DNA from 2 places in the Paenibacillus sp. GCM10027630 genome. Region 1 is predicted to be linked to the other one. Evidence: riboswitches for the same ligand, from Rfam matches in the RefSeq annotation. Region 1 holds a riboswitch; the other holds the start of a gene.
The links. A riboswitch is a leader RNA that binds a small molecule or an ion and turns the genes downstream of it on or off. The one in region 1 is predicted to bind cyclic di-AMP.

Region 2: linked by a shared signal. The riboswitch ahead of ACFQ0C_RS24135 (C40 family peptidase) and the one ahead of ACFQ0C_RS27410 (hypothetical protein) in region 1 are both predicted to bind cyclic di-AMP.

The regions. Positions count from the first base shown of each region.
Region 1 covers NZ_JBHTGY010000056.1:37,294-44,613, reverse strand. The annotation lists gene kdpA (potassium-transporting ATPase subunit KdpA) at 1-1,151, opposite strand, end outside; gene kdpF (K(+)-transporting ATPase subunit F) at 1,190-1,267, opposite strand; gene ACFQ0C_RS27410 (hypothetical protein) at 1,415-1,822, opposite strand; cyclic di-AMP (ydaO/yuaA leader) riboswitch at 2,055-2,263, opposite strand; cyclic di-AMP (ydaO/yuaA leader) riboswitch at 2,340-2,533, opposite strand; cyclic di-AMP (ydaO/yuaA leader) riboswitch at 2,865-3,038, shown strand; gene ACFQ0C_RS27405 (hypothetical protein) at 3,148-3,609, shown strand; gene ACFQ0C_RS27400 (hypothetical protein) at 3,650-4,024, shown strand; gene ACFQ0C_RS27395 (ABC transporter permease) at 4,768-5,868, opposite strand; gene ACFQ0C_RS27390 (ABC transporter ATP-binding protein) at 5,897-6,856, opposite strand; gene ACFQ0C_RS27385 (RluA family pseudouridine synthase) at 7,056-7,320, shown strand, end outside.
Region 2 covers NZ_JBHTGY010000050.1:28,728-36,047, reverse strand. The annotation lists gene ACFQ0C_RS24145 (methyl-accepting chemotaxis protein) at 1-333, opposite strand, end outside; gene ACFQ0C_RS24140 (cryptochrome/photolyase family protein) at 491-1,882, opposite strand; gene ACFQ0C_RS24135 (C40 family peptidase) at 2,034-2,519, opposite strand; cyclic di-AMP (ydaO/yuaA leader) riboswitch at 2,524-2,663, opposite strand; gene ACFQ0C_RS24130 (hypothetical protein) at 3,043-3,858, opposite strand; gene ACFQ0C_RS24125 (M1 family metallopeptidase) at 3,871-6,051, opposite strand; gene ACFQ0C_RS24120 (YwhD family protein) at 6,172-6,687, shown strand; gene ACFQ0C_RS24115 (SanA/YdcF family protein) at 6,826-7,320, opposite strand, start outside.

The DNA of each region.
Region 1 (7,320 bases):
AGCATATTGACCAATCCTACGCCTTTACCGCCAAATACACAGTTCAGCATCATTAAGGCTAATGGAGTGATGCCTCCAAGCGGCGTCAGTGTGTCATGCATATTGTTTACACTGCCAGTGGTAGCCGCTGTGGTTACCGTTGTAAACAATGCCGATTGGGCGATTCCAAAGCGTGTTTCTTTCCCTTCCATGCTGCCTTGAGAAGCGTCGATACCCAGCTTATTGAGTACCGGATTTCCACTGGATTCCGCTGCATACGATAGCGAGAGGAACATGACAAACAAAATCATCATAGCCGAGAAAATAACCCAGCCTTGCTTGCGATTTTTGGCGAACAAGCCGAACGTATAAGGAAGTGCGGCAGACAATACCCACATCGACAAAATTTCAATGACGTTGGTCAACGGGTTCGGATTTTCGAACGGATGGGCTGAGTTGACTCCGAAAAAGCCGCCCCCATTTGTGCCCAAATGCTTAATAGATTCCAGTGAGGCAACCGGCCCTATGGCGATTTGCTGCCCCGTTCCCTCGAGCCCTGTTGCCGTTATAGTAGGCTGCAGCGTCTGCGGCACTTGCAAAGCCACAAGAAGCAGGGTAACCGCAAAGGCAAGCGGGAAAAACACACGAACATGAGCTTTCACAAAATCCTCGAAGAAGTTACCGATGGTTTCTCCTTTACTGGTAATCCCTCTTATAAAAGCTATCGCCACTGAAAAGCCTGTCGCTGCCGAGGTGAACATCATCATCATGATGACCGCCATTTGCGAGAAATAGGACAACCCGGACTCTCCGCTGTAATGCTGCAGGTTCGTATTGGTCATGAAGCTGATGACCGTATTGAAGGTCAGCGTTTCTTCCATATTGTCAATTCCGTTCGGATTTAAAGGCAGATACTTTTGCATTCTCAATATCAAATAGCTGACAGCAACGAGCACAATATTAGTAATGATAAAACTGAGCGCATACGTTTTCCAGGTCATGCCTTTTCGTTCTTTCAAGCCAATCAGTGAAAATATAGGTTTTTCTATAAAGGAGAACCATTTGTCCGTCCGGTTAGCTTCATTCGAAAATACGTGATACAGGTAGGTCCCCACCGGCTTAACCAGCAGCGCCAGAATCACAATGACAACGGCAATTTGTAAAATGCCCATAGTTAATTACTTCCCTTCCTAAGCCTATCTGTTTTTTATCAAAATTTTTCCGGATTAATCAGCGCGTAGGCCAAGTAAACAAAAATAAATACAGTAAATATCACGACGACTATCATTTACGGTCGCCTCCCGATTCCTGGATCACTCTTCCGCACCAGGACAGAAATCCTGTGAACAGCGCATAGGTCACTACTAGCATTAAAACCATGTAGAGATCCAACATGTATATTCCCTCCATTAATATCATTAAGATTGCTGACTATTTATCCGACATGCGACTGAACCAGGAAAGAAACATCCTCACTGGTCGTATGAATCACATAAGTGGCGCCGAGCCCTTTATAAATAAGACGCGGGTTACTCGTGTGTGTAATCACATAAATAGGCTTTACCGTCCAGCTGCGGCATATTTGAATGTAACGGCAGCATAAGTTCATGCTCTGTTCAAAAAGAAATATTTTACCGATAGGTAATTCTGGAATTTTCCATTTGGCTTGTTCAATAGTATCTATCAAAATGATATTTTTTACACCCAGACCATCCAGCCGCTGCTTCTCCCCTTTATTGTTAGCAATGGCGGCGAATGGCAATCCTTGCCGGATCAACTGGCATATGAATCCTTCACCGGTCTTGTTAGGCGCAGATACCAAAATAAATTCTTGCTGTTCCATTTCGATTTTCCTCCTTTTTTCCCCGAAAAGAAGGCAACCAACTATCCTCCAAAAGTGACACGAAGCTCTATAGTGAATTCCGATTACTTTTGGGGGAGCCCCCAATTATCTGCAGAAATTTGCTTCGCTTCATTCTTTAAGCGCAACAAAAAGAAGCCTGCGAAAAGAGGTGAACTCTTCTCGCGGCTTCCTAAGGCACAGAAAATTAAACCGTGTCTTACCCACGACAATCGTTGCCTCTCTCGATACGCTTACGAGGTTAGCTGTCGGATTCGGGCGTGAGAGTCGCCCTACCTGCAGGTATACTTCCAGCATACCTTGCAGGATTCACCCCATGAAGCTTGCCCGATACTTGTGTCTGACTTACAGACTAATGAAGTATCCTGCGCTCCTTTGGTTCCCCCGTTCCTTTTCCATTCAAGGACTCAGCGATAAAGATGCATGTTCATTTTACTGATGAAATAGTGTACCTAAAGCTGTTTGCTTTCAACTTATACGAATCAGTTCAAGCTTAAAAGTTTTTACTACCCAACGCCTACGAGGTTAGCTGACGGATTCGGATGGTGAGAGTCACCCTACCTGGATGCAAACTTGAGTGCATCTTCAGGATTCACCCCAAACGACTTGAAATACGGCTCTCACACCGTATTGGCATCGTTTTGTTGGTTCCCCCATTTTCCCTGTTATTAGGAAATTAAGCGGTTAGAATTGGAAACTTTGTTGTAAATCATGAGTCGTATCATACTCCTGTAGCTTAACACTGTAAATAAAGCATGACTTTCAAATGCGTCTATAACGGATAGCTAGAACCTCTTAATAAGGTTCATTCTTCAATTTACTGCATCTACCTCACTCTATCTCCATTTTTAAAGGAATTATCAAAAAACATAGCATAACCTAGCATTAGGGTAGATAATAAACGCTAACCTCAGTTGAATTCGCTTACATCTGCTTATACAGCAGAAATAACTAAAATAACCTCCTGATTGACGGTTTACAATATGCTCCAGTCAGCGTATGATACGTTTCAATAACTTCATATTTTATTTTCACGCTTAATTCCCGCATAGGGAAACGGGGGACCCACTTAAAGCCATCTTAGTATAGATGGTTCACGGGGTGAATCCTTACAGGTATGCCAACACATATCTGCTGGTAGGGCGCTCTCAAGCCCGAATCCGACAGCTAACCTCGTAAGCGAATTGAGAGAGAACCAACGATCGTGCTATTCCTAACCAGCTTGTCAGGAAGCCCGTGAGTAGAGATTCTCTGCTCTCCGGGCTTTTTTTTGTTGTCCAAAACAAATAACAAGGAGTGTATTCATTATGTTAAAGCTTGCTGACCCTCTGGATGCTCCATCCGACCGAACCCTGGAAGGCTTTAAAATTGGTTCCATGGAAATTTATCAATTTGATTGTCTTCTATTAAAAAGACGAATTCCGCAAGTCACAAACGAATGCGCATGCGGCTTGCTAAAAATATCGAGCAATGGAATCAACGGCTGGGAGGAATGCATCCTGCCTTCCTACGGGAGAAAATTCGACCTGATCCCATGGGCTTCTGTGTTCATTAAGTTAAAAGGACTTTCCGTACTTGAAGCCATGGCCTTCATCCAAAACAAACAGGAAGCATGGGGACAAGACCGCTGCTCGCTGGCCTATTCCGCTCTTCAGGATCTAATTAATCAGCTTCAAAAAACGGATATAACCCGTCCGCAAAAGGAAAACGGTATTGTACTGGAGCGTTCTTACTTGATTGATCAATCGCGATCCTATTTTTCCTTTTAAGCAAAATAACCTATTATATAGTAAGGGAAGGGATCATTCCATGAGTATTTTATATTTCATTGTAGTTTTCATTTTATTATGCCAGTGGATTTATTGGTTGATTTCACGTTACCCCGAAATACGCAAAATGCGGCGTGAAAAAAAGCGGATATATCGGCTCGGTGCCTTGTCTTTATTTATAGTTTCCTTGATCTTAAGCTACGTCCTTGCACAAGCGGCGGCTGTAATGCCCGTTTCCCAAATGACATCATTAACCTTCATTACGACTTTGTTTATCGGGCTAGTTTGCATCCTTTGCCTTAGAGTCTACATAATGAACAGCAGACAAGTATTCCGGTCAACCTGCTACTCAGGCATGTTTTTCTCGTTCTTTCTAATAGCTATGGAGCTATTTTGTTTTATTATGCTGTTGTAAAGGTGTCCTCCAATGCATTGCAAAAAAGAGGCTGTCCCAAAAGGATCTCAGTGAATGAATCAGCCCAAACTATGTACAAAGACGCCTCCAAAACCACCATGTAAGCGGAAATGGAAGCGTCTTTTTTGTAGGGAAATTCCCATCAGAGTGGGGGTTCGAAAATCCAAAAATGAGTCCGGCCGCTTTTTGGATGTTACTTAAGTGATGGGGCGGCTGCTTTCAATCTAGAGGAGACCATGATTTGTCGGGCCGCTGCGGAAGGAAAGAAAATAGATGGAAATTGTAACGCTAATCTAGCGTGGATATCGCCTGAAATCAATCTAACTGGAAAAACTAACTCTAATAGAGGGGAAATGGTGGATATCAGCCAAAATACGTAGAATTAGCATGAGGAATTCCAGCTATAAGGCTTGGAACGCTATTTTCGGAGTAACTAACTTGACATTTTCCTGATAATTGTACGGAGTACGCCAGACTGCCATGTAATGCCGTAACCGAACCCCGAACCATGAACCACGAACCACGAACAACGAACTACGAACCCGATACCCGCAATGAGTACGCGCTAAATGCGACCTCATCTTATTCATCACTAAGAATACACAAGAATATGCAAAAAAGCCTTCAATTATTAAAGTGGAATTGAGGGCTCTTTTGCAACCATCTATTCAGGATAAAATGGTGGAGGGGTTGTTTCAAAATGACTTTTGGGACAGCTCCACCTGGCTGTATAATCGTGCTAGCTACTCCCACTTGAAGGTCAAGCTTGCTGCAATAAATGCAAGCACTAACCAGCCGCCCAGGAAAGCTGCCTCCACCCATAAGCCTGACATTGCAGTCCCTACATTCATGACCTGACGTAATGCAACAGTAAGATGGGATATCGGTATTAGCTTTACAGCTCCTTGTAAAAATTCCGGCATATTTTTGATAGGGAAAAATACGCCTCCGACAAACAGCATCGGGAAGGAAATGAACCCGGCAATCGGTCCCGCGCTCTCCGGAGTTTTGGCAATTCCCGCCACAATGAAGCCTGTAGCCATGAAAGCAAGTGTGCCTAGAACGACGAAAAACAGTAAAGTCAGCCAAGACCCGTTCACTTGGGTACCGAAGAACAAATACGCCACTAGCAGAACAATAACCGATTGAATTCCGTTTAGAACGAGCCTGGCTGTAATTTGCGCCGCGATGAACGTAGATGCTCGCAAGGTTGTGCTTTGCATACGGCGAAGCACCCCTCTCTCCCTCCAAGATGCGATTTGGCCGGCAACCCCGTTCAAGTTATTCGACATAATCATCATAGCTAGGATACCTGGCACCAGGAAGTCGATATAACGCAATTTCAAAGATTGCACGCCCTCTGATTTCAAGCTAAGGACAGGAGTATAATTCACGCTCTGCTTGGACACCGAATCGATGATCTGGTTTAGAGCTACTTTGGCCAGCTCCGATACGGACAAGTTCGTTTCATCGTAGTACATTTTTAGCTCAGCTGGCGCACCCGACTTATTTCCACTCTGAATCGTTTGACCGGTCCCCTTCGGAATGATCAGAACGAATTGCGTGTCTCCCTGCTTTAGCTGTGCAAGTGCTTGCTCCGCATCCTTCGATTCAGTCGCTTTTACAATCGCACTACTTTTCATTAAGCCGCTAATGGTTTGGGATTGAGCCGTTTGGTCTTGATCAATAACAACTCCCTCCAGAGAAACAGAATTTCCGTTTCCGAGAAATGAGCCCAGCATGACCATAAAAAAGACCGGAAACAGCAGTGTCCAGAATAAAACTTGCCGGTTCCTTATAAAAATTCTAAGTTGGGCCAACGTTAATTGTACATATGCATTCATTCGGCTCGGCCGCCTCCTTTTTTGCGTTTCATTCCTCTCTCAAGCTCTTCCCAGTCATATGGATAAAGACATCCTCCAATGTAGCTGTCCGCGTCTGAAGGTCAATAATTTTCCATTGCTCTGCCTCAGCACGTTGTATCAAGTCAATAAGCGAGGTCTGCAAATGGTCGGTGTACAATACAAAAACATCTTTGCGCAAATCAGCCTGCTTCACTTTTTGCACGTTATGGAGCTGGTCTAGCATCTCAGTGGATTGCTGTTCCGTCAGCTTCCCCCCTTCTTCCGTCAGGCGAAACTCAATAGCGCTGTCCGACTGCAAACTGCTCACGAGGCTCCGCGGCGTATCCAGCGCGATAACCTGACCGCTGTCCATCAAGCAGATCCGATCACAGAGCACATGCGCTTCTTCCATATAATGAGTCGAGAGCACAACCGTTTTGCCCTGCTCCTTTAATCGTAAAATAATATCCCACAGCGTTCGGCGTGCCTGAGGATCAAGTCCTGTCGTCGGTTCGTCCAGAAAAACAACCTGAGGATCGTTAACCAACGCAAGTCCGATAGCCAAGCGCTGCTTTTGTCCACCGGACAAATTTTTGACGCGGTCATTTACTTTTTCACGCAAAATCATATCGTCCATCAACGGCTCAAGAGGAACCGATTCCGGGTAAAAGCTTGCATACATGCGCATAATCTCATGCACCTTCAGCAGCTCGAACAATGAGGTTGATTGAAGCTGAACACCGATAACCTGCTTGACCTTGTTCAAGTCGGTCTGTGTATCAAAGCCTGCCACCTTCGCACTGCCTCCATCAGGCCTTCGAAGACCTTCGATCATTTCCATCGTAGTAGTTTTACCTGCCCCATTGGGACCGAGCAATCCAAACACTTCACCCTTATATACTTCAAAATCTACTCCCTTGACAGCAGTAAAATCGCCATATTTCTTAATTAAGCCCTTCACTTCAATTATCGCTTGCGGTGCAGTCAACGGTCTCATCCTCCTTCACTCACCTATTTCCCTTATCTTCCACAGTATACCATTCTCCAAATACATAAAGCACATTCATGCTTTCATTGGATGTATGACCTCGGAACATGATATAGTAAGGTCTATAAATCAATGCACCTGAATGAACCCGGGCTGATGCGTCAATGTGGAAACAGCTGTGCAAAAGGAGAACTAAATCATGAATAGAAGAAAGAACCAACCTGCGAACCATAAGCCAAATCCATCTCCAACTAAACTATACACAGTAAAAGAACCTGCGGAGCTATTGAGCTTTTTAATAACCACTTTATCGAATCAAGGGCGCAACTCCATTAAATCCATACTGAGCCGTGGGCAAGTATCCGTGAACAATCAAGTCGTGACCGTATATAACTATCCGCTGCAGCCCGGACAGACGGTATCCATCCGCAAGGACAGAGCTTCTGAGGCTCCGCCTATGGTAG
Region 2 (7,320 bases), on a different contig from region 1:
TAAGGTATAAAGACCCATAATGTTATCCTGTTCCTCAATCCTGTGCTTAAGCATTTCAACGATATCCTCGCGTGATTGCTTTTTCTGAGCTCTGGCATCCAGCAATATACCGGAAAGTGTCTCTAGAGTGCCCTGGAGGTCGAGTAATTCACTTTTGAATGAACTTGAAAACTCTTGTCCGGCTTCCTGTGCTTCATATTCTCCTTTTTCCAGGCTGACCTTATAAAGCTGATCCAGATTGGTGTAAATGAGACCGGAAAAAACTAACAAAAGAACCAGGCCAACTGTAATACTAAGCTTTATAGACAATTTAAGATTGCGAAACCATGTCATATAATAAATCCCCCCGTACCCAATGTTTTCTTAATGATATTATATCGACATGGTTCGACATTTTTTTTATGCCTTATTGAAAAATAATAGAAAAAACTATTTTAAAAATAATAAACCAGTAAATTAACTAGGTAAATATACCTAATATTTGAAAAAATCATGAAAATATACGCTTATTTGCTTCGTAAAATCTTTGATACACTTCGATAGCACGAGCTCTTGATAATTTCAAGTCAACAATTGATCCCGGACGTGGTTTGTGAATTTCTTTATCCGACAGATTCGCCAATTCAGGCAGCCATTGCCGAATATAGGTCGCTTCAGGGTCGTGTGTTTCCGATTGGGTGACCGGATTCATGATGCGAAAGTAGGGAGCCGCGTCAAATCCTAGAGAAGCGCACCATAGCCAGCCGCCGCGGTTAAGCGTATTATCATAATCGCTAAGCTTGAAGCGAAAATACTGCTCGCCGTAAGGAAAGGGGCAGAGCAGATTTTTGGTCAAAAACATGGCGGTAATCATTCGCAGCCGATTAGGCATCCAGCCTGTTGTGTTCAATTCTGTCATGGCAGCGTCAATGACAGGAATGCCGGTGCGCGCCTCACACCAGGCTTGGAAGTGACGTTGGTCGAGCGTTGAGAGATCGTAACGCTTCTCATAGCAATAGAAGTCCGGATCAAGACGGGCTTGGTAGAGGTAGAAGTCGCGCCAAGCCAGCTGGCGCAGCCAAGTTTCCCGCTGCTCGTGCTCGAGCAGCATCTCGTACACGCCGCGCACGGAGAGCGCGCCGACATTGACGTGCCGGCTGAGCCGGCTCGTGGCGTCCTGCGCGTAGCGGTCGCGCCCTGCGGCGTAGCCGGGCAGCCGCTCCGCGAGGAAGCCGCTCAGCACGCGCAGCGGATGGGCTGCCACAGCGGCGCCCGGCCCGCCTGCGTGCGCGATTGTCGCGGCATGGCCGCTAAGCGCTGCCGCAAGCTCAGGCGGCAGCGAATGCGCCGCAGCTGCGCCGGGCGCGAGCTCCGCTGCGGCAAGCTCGCGCAAGTGCACGGGCGATGCCGGTCGGTAGAAGCGGAGCAGATACTCGCTCCACTTCCGGTAGAACGGCGTGAATACCTTGTACGGCTCGCTGCGTCCTGTCCAGCGCTGGAAATCGCGCAGGTTCGCGAGCGCCAGCTCGTCGAACGATGTAACGGCTACCCCGGCAGCCTGCGCCACTTCCCGCAGCTGCTGATCACGTTGCGTCGCATAAGGAGTGTGGTCCTCGTGAAACACGAGCTCCTCCACAGGATGCGACTGCATAAGCCCGCGCAGAACTTCCGCGGGATTGCCGTAGAGCATGTGCAGCTGACGTCCGGCTGCGCGGTATAGCTCCTGCAGCCGCGCTGCGTGCTGCAGGAAATTGATTCCGCTGTGCTCGCGGTAGCGATCCTGCTGCAGAAGGTGCGGATCGAGGATGAGCACATGCAGGCTTGGTTTGCGTCGAGCGAGTATATAATCGAAGGCGGGCAGGTCGTTTACCCGCAGATCCTTACGGTGAAGAAAAAGAATCATCCAAATACCTCCAATTGTGATTCGCCGTGCAACCGGTGAGGTAATAAAGCGTATATAAAGAAAGAAAGCCCTGCAGGCTTGTCCAACGCGAGGGCGTTGGTGCAAGCACTGAGGACTTCAATGAAAAGAAATCGTTCATGATTGTTCTAGATCAGTTGTCGGTCATCACATCTGCATATTGCTCATCTGATAAAATGCGTTTAGCCGTAACGTAGGTTTTCACATAATAAGCTTCGCTGAGCTTATTGATGGAAATACCTTTGCCAGTAGCGGAATGATAGAACTTTCCGTCTCCTACATAGACACCTACGTGAGAAATTCCGCTGACGCCTTTATTTACCTTGTTTTCTGTGTCAAAGAACACAAGATCGCCTGCCCGAAGCTCATCTTGACTCACTGTGGTACCGAGAGCTGCCTGTGATTTGGATTGATGCGGCAGACTGATGCCAAGCTTATCGAAGACGAATGCGGTGTAGCCGGAGCAATCAAAGCCTTTTTTAGTAGTGCCGCCACTTTTATACGGCGAACCAAGTCCATCATTAACGGCTTGACTCATAGGTGTTTCGGCGGAGGCGCTCCCAACTTGAATCGTAAAAAATAGAGCTAAAGACATGGCAATACCAAAAAACTTCTTCAAAAAGATGTTCCCCTTCCGGTGCCTACGAGGTTAGCTTGAGGGTTCGGTTGAAGGTTCCCTATGATCACTATGAAGCGAGATCAATTCACCCAAGATTGGATCCCCCGTTTTCCGTTTGGAGCGGAAATTCGGCATTATGTATTATTTTCTTGCTCTGAATACTAAAATTCGATTAAAAATAAAAAAATCCTCCTTTAGTCACAAAATGTTCACAATTAAAAGGGCGAAACCTGAAACATTACATGAAAATTCGATAAAGGCTTATTTTTGGCGGCTTCCAACGAATGAAAGCGTCATCTTTTTATAGTTCCACTCCATATCAGGTATGCATATTCGACAAAATCTTTTTTTTATTTACAAAAATAACCTAAAGCTGAAGTTGTTTTCCTTCGACAGACGCGCGTAAAAGGAAAATATTAGGACATAAGACACTGGTTGAATAGCCTATTTATTACATCGTATAAATGGACGCAAAAAAGGACTTAAACTGCCGTTGAGGCAGCCTAAGTCCTTCTTTTTTCTTTTATTCTTCGTTGGCGTTCCATAACGCATACTGTGAGGTGATCGCCCACATTTTGCAAAACATGTGAATGAAGCGGTAGGCCTGCACCCCTGCTACAGCTGCAAAACCAGCCCATATCATCGCCGACGTCATCACTGCAGCGGATATCGCAACTGTAATCAGCAGTAAGGTGAAGGCTAGCAGAAGCACCGGTAATGTATTACGAAGCAGTAGCCGAAGCGAATGTGCCGATGATTTTCCGTTCAGCTTGCCGAATTGTACATACATGAATGCCGTTTGCAGCAGGAACAAATACAGCAGGTATCCGCCTATGAGTGGAAGTATACTCCAAGCTAGAGATTCTAGGGTGAGATGTTTGTTGTAGCCATCTAAGACCTTTGGTACTAATAGATAGAGTGGAGCCGCGCTTAGCAATATCTGCAATATATACAGCCCTAGAAACGGAAGGCCAAGCTTCTGTATTCCTTGAACGAATCGATAGCCTGCATTCATCTCTGTATGCTCTACTGAGTAGTAAATCCCGGCGTTTAAAAGCGGACTAAGCAGCATGCGTGCAGCAAGCAGTGCGCATCCCCACCATAAGTAGTATTGAATGAGGTCGGTTTTCATGATTTGAAACTGCCCCTCGACCCAGAATAGCTGAACCGCTTCCCGAGACAGGTCATTGCCTGGATAGCGGTGGAGGAGAGGAACAACAACAGAGCGGATCATGCTGTATAGGACAAGTCCCCAGATCAGATTGTAGATAAACAGCGCGCATACAGCAAAAGGCTGATGCCATGCCATTGTCCAGCCTGTTTTCATCGTTTTCAACATGGATTGCACACCTCACCAAGCGACCCAACTGAATAGGGTCTCCATTAATTTGACGACGCCTAAATTCCAACGAGCGGTTAGCTTGCTATCGACGTTAGTTTTCAAAAAGCTGTTTATCCGTTTGTTCTCCAGTATGATAGTATGCTGTGGATCAATGGCGACCCAGTCCAGCTGAGCCGGATGGTTTAATTTAAATTGGACGTCACTGTCTATACCATCCCATACTTTGTCGATTTGGGAGCCGTCAGCAAAATGAAAACGAATAGGGATGTTGTGATAAGTACCCCCAAGCTTTTGGATTTGTACTGTATTTTCATAAACCATTTGACCATCCCGAATAACCTTCTTGGATTTGATCCCAGCCACGGAATAATCAACCATAAATCCGCCATAAACGTACTGCTTGAAAAATTCATCCCAGCTTCTTTTCGTCGTACTTTCAAGCACAGCTTGAAAATCAGAGGTTGTGGGATGCTTGAACTTCCATTTCTGGAAATACGCACGCATGACACGGTCCATCGTAGCACTGCCTATTTGCGACTCAATAGATTCCAAAACCAGCTTGGCACGCGTGTACACATTTTCTGCGTATTTTCCATGGCCACTGTAATTCCAAGAGTTTTGTTTAAGCGCCTCTGGATCTGTGATATAGCTCGACTCAACCGTTAGATTCGGCTTCACGCCATATTCGAGCTCCATTAATTTATCCTCGGTGTATGAAGTGAACCCTTCGTCTAGCCAAGCTTCCTCGAATTCGTTGCTGGCGACCATCCCATACCAGAACTGATGGCCAATTTCGTGAACGATAACTCGCTCCAGCTCTAAATCCGGTTCTTTGTCTCCCGCACCCCAGCCGGTAATCAGTGTAGGATACTCCATGCCACCGGCGCCATTTCCGTTTTCTGGAGGGACAACGATGGATAGCGTGGCGTAAGGGTAGCTGCCGTACCACTGGGAGTAACGAGCGAGTGCCTTTTTGGCGGCCGTCATATAGCGGGTTTTCAATTGCTCATGTTTGGGGTCGAGATACAGCTTAATCTTAACTCCCGGTAGATTTGGAGTCGCATAGGGTTCTTCATAATAAATGAAGTTAGGAGATGCAGCCCAAGCGAAATCATGTACATCATCGGAGTAAAAAGCATATGTTTTTGTTTTGCCGTCATCGGCAGGCGGCTTGATCGGAAATCCGGTGGCTGCAACGATATAGCTGGAAGGGACTTTGATGCGAACGTCATAAATACCGAAGTCTGCGTAAAACTCGGAGTTGCCGTGGTACTGGTGCAGGTTCCAGCCCTCTGATGTTCTTCCGCGTGAGCCTGCTGGCTCGTACACTGCAACCTTGGGAAACCACTGACCGGCCATCACGAAGTCATCCGCATAGCCCATTCGTGCAAAAACCGCGGGGAGCTTGACCGAAAATACGTAATCAAGAGTTACGCTATCGCCGGAATTGACAGCCTTAGGCAATTTTATCTTCATTAATGTACGGTCATCTTTATTACCGTCGTCTGGCTGCACATACTCGATGCGGGAAAGCAGTTCTTCTCCATCCAGCGTCTTGATGCTCGAAATGTCCATGCCTCCTCTGTTGTTGGACGTGCTCTTATCATCCCGGAGCCTGCCTCCGGATTCTTTCATGAAGGTCGTTTTTGGAGAATTAAAAGCATTGGGGTACAAATGGAAATAAATTTCTTGAACAGGCAATTTTCCGGGATTTTTCCAAGTTAACGATGAAGTACCCGTGAGCATCTTTCCTTGTGCATCCAACTCCACATTCATGTGGTACTCTACAATCCGATTGCTCAGAGGTTTGGGTGCCGGCTTCTCCAAAGGCTTGGCCGGGAGTCCGGGTGGGGCAGGCGGTTGTCCAGCTGAAGAGGATGGTTCGTTAGCATTTGCCATAGTGGGCCTTGCTTCTGGTTGGAGGCCTAAAGAAGAACCGTCGGCCTTGGATAAGTCCAGCTGGAATTGCTGGAAGTTTGGTGCTCCTTTGGTGGATCGGGATGCCAGCGCTGCAGGTTTTACGATCATAGAGCTGAGAGGGCTGCTGTCCGCTTTCAGGTTGGTAGTGGAGGGAGCAGGCTGGTTGTCATAACCGTAAGGTAGGAGGGCTTGGCTTATCCAAGATGCTCCACAGGCCAGTACAATAAGAAAACACCATTGTGCAGTTCGATTGCCGAGTTGTTTTTTCATCTCATTTTCACCCCGTTGACAAGCATCTAAAGCATGTATATGTTTGCAAATCGAGGATTATTAGCTAAAATAGTAAAGAACGATAAAACTTTATTTCAAAAAAATTGGATGGTGCCATCGATGGATATAAATAAGGATCAACCTACGGATAAACCGAAGAAACTGAACGCGCTTAATATTGTAAGCGGGAAGGTAGAGCATCGCGGATTTGGCGCGGGCTCGATCGACTTGAGCCAGTTGTCCAGTGTCATTGTGGATGGAGATGAAGCCTACCTAGATATGGGGGCAATCCATGCGAAGAGCAAGGTCGAGAAGGGGATTAAATTCTCTACCAATAAAGAAGATGTGCCGAATGGACATCCTTACTGGATCGTATGGGTGGCAGCCGACCGTAATGAGGCGGGTATGTATTATGCAGGCGTAACCTCATGCGAGATGCTAGTTGATTCCGAAGCTAGACGGGGCTGGAAAATTCTTGCCGATCATGTTAACCGATTAGATTATGCGCTTAAGCGGCGCTTCATGCTGGACAATTTGGGTGACCGTGAAAAGGCTGCGCTTAAGAAGCTGTTGATGGAACATAACCCTGATATGTGGAATAATTCGGGGGATGTTTTGAAGGAAGCTTTGGCTTAACACCAAAATTATGAAGATTATGTGACGCTCATTGTGCTTTTCTGGGAACTGGATGTATACTAATGCCTAGTATATGCGACATATACTAGGACAGCAAAAAGGCAGACCCTGGTCTGCCTTTTTGTGTTTAATATATAGTTATCGATCTGCAGTTAGTCTTCCATCACTTGTAATAGGTATGGGATCCCCTAGGTAGGTCGGCTTCGGCTTAAGCAGGTGAAGATAGGCGAAATCTTTATTCCTGGCAAGCACCTCCCTGGCCTGATTATAGGCCATCTTGGCATATACCTGTTTATCTGAGGCGACACCATACGCATCCAAGCCCATTTGACGAGCCGCATATACAGCACGCATAAGATGATATTGCTGAGTCACGATCAGTATTTTTTGCGTTTTAAAAATATCTCTGGCCCGATAAATGCTCTCATAGGTACTAAAGCCGGCATGATCCATAAAAATATGCTCGGACAAAACATTGTGCTGCTCAAGAAAACTCCTCATGGCATTTACTTCATCATAATCAATTTTTCCGTGATCTCCACTGACGATAAATGTGTCAGATTTACCGGCATCCTGCAGCTCTAATGCGACCTTCAAGCGATCGCTCAGTATTTCCGATACGCTCCCATTCGG